Regions from separate parts of the Bradyrhizobium sp. NBAIM01 genome, predicted to be linked through region 2. Evidence: predicted binding sites of a transcription regulator. Region 2 holds the regulator's gene; each other region holds the start of a gene.
The links. The regulator LexA, encoded in region 2, represses DNA repair genes until DNA is damaged. The targets are predictions, from matches to a motif close to TGTTCNNNNTGTGTTCNG.
Positions count from the first base shown of each region.

Region 1 (2,270 bases), on a different contig from region 2:
GATGGCGCTTTGTGGCCTGGCGGTGGCGGTGGTGCTCGGCCTGGCGTCCGGCGCGGCGCCGGCGGCGGCGCAAGGCAAGCTCGAGGCGCAGTATGAGGCGACGCTGGCGGGCATTCCCGTCGGCAAGGGCGCCTGGAACATCGATATCCAGGACGACGTGTTCTCGGCGGCGGCCGCCGGCGGCACCACCGGGCTTTTGAAGTCGTTCACGGGCGGGTCCGGCACCGGTGCGAGCCAGGGGCGCGTCGTTGGTGGCGCGCTGGTTGCGACCGGCTACCAGGCCTCCACCACCACCCAGAAGAAGACCGAAGAGATCCGCATCACCCTCGACAAGGGCAATGTGAAGGATTTTGCGATTTTGCCGGAGCCGCCGGTCGATCCGGACCGCATCGTCGTTACCGAGGCGCATCGCCGCGGCGTGTGGGACCCGATGACGGCCTCGCTGCTGCGCGTGCCCGGCACCGGTGATCCCGTTTCGCAGGACGCCTGCCACAGCTCCGCGCCGGTGTTCGACGGCCGCATGCGCTACGAGCTCAAGCTCGATTTCAAGCGCATGGAGACCGTGAAGGCGGAGAAGGGCTATCGTGGCCCGGTCGTGGTCTGCGCGATCTATTTCGTGCCCATCGCCGGCTACATCCCCGACCGGCCCGTGATCAAATACCTCGCCGCCCAGCGCAACATGGAGATCGCGTTCGCCCCCATCGCCGGCACGCGCATCCTGGTCCCGTTCTGGCTGAAAGTGCCGACGCCGCTCGGCCCGGCCATGCTGGAAGCGACGAGCTTCATCACCGCCCCCCAGCCGCCACGGGTGGCCAAGACGCAGTAAGTTTCTCCGTCATTCCGGGGCGCGCCCCTTGGCGCGAACCCGGAATCCATCAGGCCGCAGAGACGGTTGCGCGATGGATTCCGGGCTCGCGACTGCGTCGCGCCCCGGAATGACGAGCGTTCGGCGCAGACTAAGCAAAATCAATCACTTACCTACTGTGCATGGGGTTGTTTTCGCACTCTTTGTTTGGCCAGCCCGCCTGCGCAGTGAATCCATTTGACTCCTCCCCGATTCTGATTCGACTCAGCCTCGTCCCCAGCTTTAACCACCCCGGCCGCTTGTGCGCCCCCGCAAAACTCCATCTAGTGCGCAACCAAGACGAGTCCCGCGACATGTTGCGTGAACGGAACGGGACTCACAGAGGAGTCAGCGATTCGGCCGCGATTCGTTCTAGAGTCGTTCCGAAGCTTAAAGCGAACGGGAAAAGCGTCGCAAAGTGAGACAGTTGCGCGGGATTTGGGGAGGGCGTTTTCACACGCCGGGCGATGACAGCGGCAGCGGGGGCGCCCACCCCAGCGTTCGGAGACATAGCCGACACCTCGGCGTCGCCCCTCCGCCCCATCCAGCACTGACATTCGCCCAAATCGCCATTACCTAATCCCCTAGACATGGCTTTTTCCTCCTCCCCCTTCGCCTCCGAGCGCGCCCCCGGCGCGGGCGTCACTGCGGTGCTCGGTCCGACCAACACCGGCAAGACCCATCTCGCCATCGAGCGAATGCTGGCGCATCCCTCGGGCATGATCGGCCTGCCGCTGCGCCTCTTGGCGCGCGAGGTCTACAACAAGATCGCCGCTCGATCCGGCGAGGCCAGCGTCGCGCTCGTCACCGGCGAGGAGAAGATCAAGCCGAAGAATCCGCGCTATTGGGTCTCGACCGTCGAGGCGATGCCGCGCGATATCGACGTTTCCTTCCTCGCCGTCGACGAGGTCCAGATCGCCGCCGATCTCGAGCGCGGCCACGTCTTCACCGATCGCATCCTCAACCGCCGCGGCCGCGACGAGACGCTGTTGTTGGGCGCCGCCACCATGCGCCCGATCATCGAGCGCCTGTTGCCGGGCGTGTCCATGATCACGCGGCCCAGATTGTCGCAGCTCGAATTCGCCGGCGACCGCAAGATCACGCGCCAGCCGCGCCGCACCGCCATCGTCGCGTTCTCGGCGGATGAAGTCTACGCGATTGCCGAGCTGATCCGCCGCCAGCACGGCGGCGCCGCCGTGGTGCTGGGCTCGCTCTCGCCGCGCACACGAAACGCGCAAGTCGCGATGTTCCAGAACGGCGACGTCGATTATCTCGTCGCCACCGATGCCGTCGGCATGGGCCTCAATCTCGACGTCGACCACGTCGCTTTCGCCTCCGACCGCAAGTTCGACGGCTATCAGTTCCGCCGCCTGACGCCGGCCGAATTCGCGCAGATCGCAGGCCGCGCCGGCCGCGCCACCCGCAA
Region 1 is NZ_JADYVU010000002.1:923,600-925,869, reverse strand. Features, by position in the region: gene I6F31_RS10740 (DUF3108 domain-containing protein) at 2-826, shown strand; gene I6F31_RS10735 (helicase-related protein) at 1,435-2,270, shown strand, end outside.
Region 1: I6F31_RS10735 (helicase-related protein) is a predicted target of LexA. The motif match lies at 1,213-1,230, and genes of this name have one in related genera.

Region 2 (2,270 bases):
AATGTGCGGGTCGATCTTGCCGAACTTGCCGACGCGAGAGTTCACGGTGCGCGTCCAGATCCAGCGGTTGTCGTAGCGGACGTTGTCGGCGAAAGCGAGCTCCGTCCCCGGCAGCAGACAGACCGCGACGGAGGGATCGGCTTCGGAAGCGAAACCGCGCGTCGAGGTGCCGCGGAAGGTTGTCGTGACGATCGTCTCGCCGACTTCGGCGGGGCGCGTCGCGACGGCATGCAGGCTGTAGTCACACATCGGGTGCTCCTCATGCTGGGATAGCGACCCGCGTCTCTTTCGAGGCGCAGGCCTCTATCAGAGTGGAAGCATACAACGCTCTGCTCGGTTATGGGCAAATCTGCGGCTCGCGTCCGCAGCGCGCGATCACATTATCTTTCCCGGATTCGATAGGAACAAACCTCGCGTCCTTGCATTCGGCCGGAGCTATCAGCACTGCCGGCACAACTCTACCGGCGAAGCAGAAATGGCTGCGCGCCTGCGCGGGGGAATGTCGCGCGGGAAGATGGACCGGACAGCCGGCGCAGAACCAGAGAAACCGTCCAGCCGGAGCGGACAAGTATCCGCTCCGATCCTGGATCGCCGATGCCGATCGAAACGCGCGCGGCGCTTGATGTTTCCCGTATCAGTACTTCCGGTAAAGCCCGATCAGCTTGCCCTGGATCTTCACGCGGTTCGGCGGAAGAATGCGGACCTCGTAGGCGGCATTGGCGGGCTCGAGCGCGATCGAGGCGCCGCGGCGGCGGAAGCGCTTGAGCGTGGCCTCCTCGTCGTCGATCAATGCCACCACGATGTCGCCGGTATTTGCGGTCTCGTTGCGCTGGATCAGCGCCATGTCGCCGTCGAGGATGCCGGCCTCGACCATCGAATCGCCGCGCACTTCGAGCGCGTAGTGCTCGCCCGAGCCGAGCATGTCCGGCGGCACGCTGATGGTATGGCTGCGGGTCTGCAGCGCCTCGATCGGCGTGCCGGCGGCGATGCGGCCCATCACGGGCACCGCGACGGGGCGCTCGCCCTCGTCCGCGGGCGGGCTGGAGCTCGCGCGCACCTTGCCGAGATTGCCCTCGATCACGCTCGGGGTGAAGCCACGGCGATTGCCGGCGGCGGCCTGGAGCTCGGGCAGCTTGATCACCTCGATGGCACGGGCGCGGTTGGGCAGGCGGCGAATGAAGCCGCGCTCCTCGAGCGCAGTGATCAGGCGATGGATGCCTGACTTCGAGCGCAGGTCGAGCGCATCCTTCATCTCGTCGAAGGACGGCGGCACGCCGCTTTCCTTCAGACGTTCGCTGATGAACCGCAGAAGCTCGTATTGTTTGCGCGTCAACATCTCGACCAAAGTCCCCCGGTTGATGTCGTTCGATTCCGACACGATGAAGCCGGCACTAAGCCGCTACATCCTCGAAACAAATCATGAACGGACACTATATGTTCGATATGTGTTCCGCAACTGCTTAATTTATGGTGAACGCGGCCAAGCTCGCGGAATGCGTGTGGCTGGGCGGCTCAGACGGGCAGCCGGAGCACCTCGCAAGGCGTGCCGGCCTCGGCCTTCGGCGCGAACGGTGCGCGCACCAGAAGTACCTGTGCCGCAGCGAGATTCGCAAGAAGGGAGGAGTCCTGATGGCTGACCGGAAGGGCGACGCGCGTGCCGTCGTCGCGCTCCTCCAGCCGCGCACGCAGATAGTCCTCGCGCTGGTCGTTGGCGGCGAGATCGCAGCCCAGCACGGCGCGCTCGCGCCGATGATGAATCGCTGAACGGCCCGACAGGGCGCGAATCAAGGGGACCATGAACAGGAAGGCGCACACGTAGGACGACACGGGATTGCCGGGCAGGCCAATCACGCGCATCGCGCCTATCCGACCGTGCATCATCGGCTTGCCCGGCCGGATCGCGATCTTCCAGAACGCCATCGCGATGCCTTCGCCCTTGAGCGCCTGCTGGACCAGGTCGTGGTCGCCGACCGAGGCACCGCCGGTCGTGATCAGGATGTCGGCGCCGCTCTCGCGCGCGCGGCGGATGCCGGCGGACGTCGCCTCCAGTGTATCGGCGGCAATTCCGAGGTCGATGGTCTCGGCGCCCTCGCTGCGGGCGAGCGCATGCAGGGCATAGCCGTTGGAATAGACGATCTGGCCGCGACCAGGCGTGGTGCCCGGCATCACGAGCTCGTCGCCGGTGGCGAGAACGGCAACCCTCGGGCGGCGGATGATGGCGAGATGCGGATGATTCATTCCGGCGGCGAGGGCGAGATCGCGCTCGGTGA
Region 2 is NZ_JADYVU010000006.1:210,151-212,420, forward strand. Features, by position in the region: gene I6F31_RS21310 (hypothetical protein) at 1-249, opposite strand, end outside; gene lexA (transcriptional repressor LexA) at 635-1,336, opposite strand; gene glp (gephyrin-like molybdotransferase Glp) at 1,513-2,270, opposite strand, start outside.

Region 3 (2,270 bases), on a different contig from region 2:
GCGCAGACCGAGGTGCCCGCGATCGCCGCGCTGACGGCAAAGCCTTGCCGGTCGAGCGCCCGGACCAATGTCCGCAACAGCGCGGCCTCGCCGCCGAACAGATGCGCGCAACCGGTGATGTCCAGGAACAGCCCGTGCGGTGGATCGAGCGCCACCAGCGGCGTGAAGCGGTCGCACCAATCGGCGATGTCGCTGAGCGTCTTCGTATCGGCCACGGTATCGGCGTCGAACACACGCAAATCCGGGCACATCGCCCGCGCATTGGCCAGCGGTTGGCCGATATACAGGCCGAGGCGCTCGGCGGCCTCGTCCAGCGCATGGATCACCAGCGCATTGTTGTCCTTGATGACGACAATGCTCGGCTCATGGTTGGTTTTACCCAGCCCGGCGCTGCTGAAGAACCGCTGGATCCTGTCGATGGGCAGGCGCGGCAGCCACAGGCTGAGGATACGTCGACGGTTCACTGAACTGGCACTCATCACAATTCCATTCCATGATCCACCGGCCGCAGGGGCCATGACGATTGCGCAAGAGCTCGGCATCGAACACCGGCGCGCCCCAGGCACTCCACACCGAGCCCGGCGGCGAAGGCGCCGCACGCAGCATCCATCGTGTCTCCGCGGTCGAGGGCAGCGGCTGCGCGGCCATCCGCAGCAAGAGGCCGGTCACGCCCGAGCCTTGCGCGGCCAGCGTCAGCTTGCGGCTCGCCACCAGATCGAACTGCCTGGTCTCGCCCCAGAGCTCAAGCACGACGGCGCCGAGCGCATCGCAGGCGAGCGCATCGGCCGAGGTGCGCAACGCGCTCTCGACATCGGCGGCGCGCACCATCACCACACGGCGCGGATCGAGACCGAGCTCGGATAGCCCGCTCATCGACAGCGCGCCGGTTTCGAGCTCCGAAAAATCTTGCCGCACCCACAATAGCGGCCGGCGCGCGCTCACGCGTCCCGCAAGGCCCATGACAAACCCCGTCGCGGCCGCGCCCTGACGCCCTTCGCAAAACACCTCGTGGATCGCCGCGCGCGCGAGCCCGCCCTTCAGCGCGGCGTCGGCCGCGCCATGGCCGAGCGCGATGCGATCGCGCGGATGCACGACTTCCGCCGTCTCGATGCGCTCGATCTGGCCGCGCAGGATCGCAAGCGCGCTCATACGTGCGCCGCTCATGCTCGCCGCTCCTCAGAGGTGATTGCCGATGGCTCTCAAAAAGAGAACCAGCGGCTGGCTCATTTGTTCATGATATGTTCTAATATAAAGCTAACGGCGCCGGCAGAGTCAATCGAATTGGCGCATCCAAAGATTCATGAGTGGAATCAAAGAGATTCAAACATGGACGTACAACGCAAGCTGGAGATTCTGGCGGACGCCGCCAAATACGACGCATCCTGCGCCTCCAGCGGCACCGAGAAGCGGGATTCCACCGACGGCAAGGGCATGGGCTCGACCGCGCCGGGCATGGGCATCTGCCATTCCTACGCGCCGGACGGACGCTGCATCTCCCTGCTCAAGGTGCTGCTGACCAACGCCTGCAATTACGATTGCCTCTATTGCGTCAACCGCGCCTCCTCGAACGTCCCACGCGCCCGCTTCACCATCGACGAATTGGTCAAGCTCACGCTCGACTTCTACCGGCGCAATTACATCGAGGGCCTGTTCCTCTCCTCCGGCATCATCCGCAGCCCTGATTACACGATGGAGCAAGTGGTGAGCGTCGCGCGAAAGCTGCGCGAGGAGCATCATTTCCGCGGCTACATCCATCTGAAGACCATTCCCGAGGCCGACGACGCGCTGATCGCCGAGGCCGGCAAATATGCCGACCGCCTTTCGATCAACATCGAGATGCCTGAGGAGACGAGCCTGCAGCAATTCGCGCCGGAGAAGGACGTGCGCGCGATCCGCCGCACCATGGGCCGGCTGCGGCTGAAGCTGGACGAGGCCGAGGAGAGCCGCAGCGCCAAGACGAAGGCCAAACCGCAGCGCTTCGCGCCCGCCGGACAAAGCACGCAGATGATCGTCGGCGCAGATAGCGCCTCCGATCACACCATTCTCCACACCAGCGCCAATCTCTACGGCGCCTACCGGCTGCGGCGCGTCTATTACTCCGCCTTCAGCCCGATCCCCGATGCCAGCCGCGCGCTGCCCCTGCGCGCGCCGCCGCTGCTGCGCGAGCACCGGCTCTACCAGGCCGACTGGCTGATGCGGTTCTACGGCTTCGACGTTGGCGAAATCGTCGACGACAGCGCGATGCTGCCGCTCGACATCGATCCCAAGCT
Region 3 is NZ_JADYVU010000001.1:26,723-28,992, forward strand. Features, by position in the region: gene I6F31_RS00110 (DNA polymerase Y family protein) at 1-479, opposite strand, end outside; gene I6F31_RS00115 (DNA repair protein) at 376-1,164, opposite strand; gene I6F31_RS00120 (putative DNA modification/repair radical SAM protein) at 1,327-2,270, shown strand, end outside.
Region 3: I6F31_RS00115 (DNA repair protein) is a predicted target of LexA. The motif match lies at 1,229-1,246, and genes of this name have one in related genera.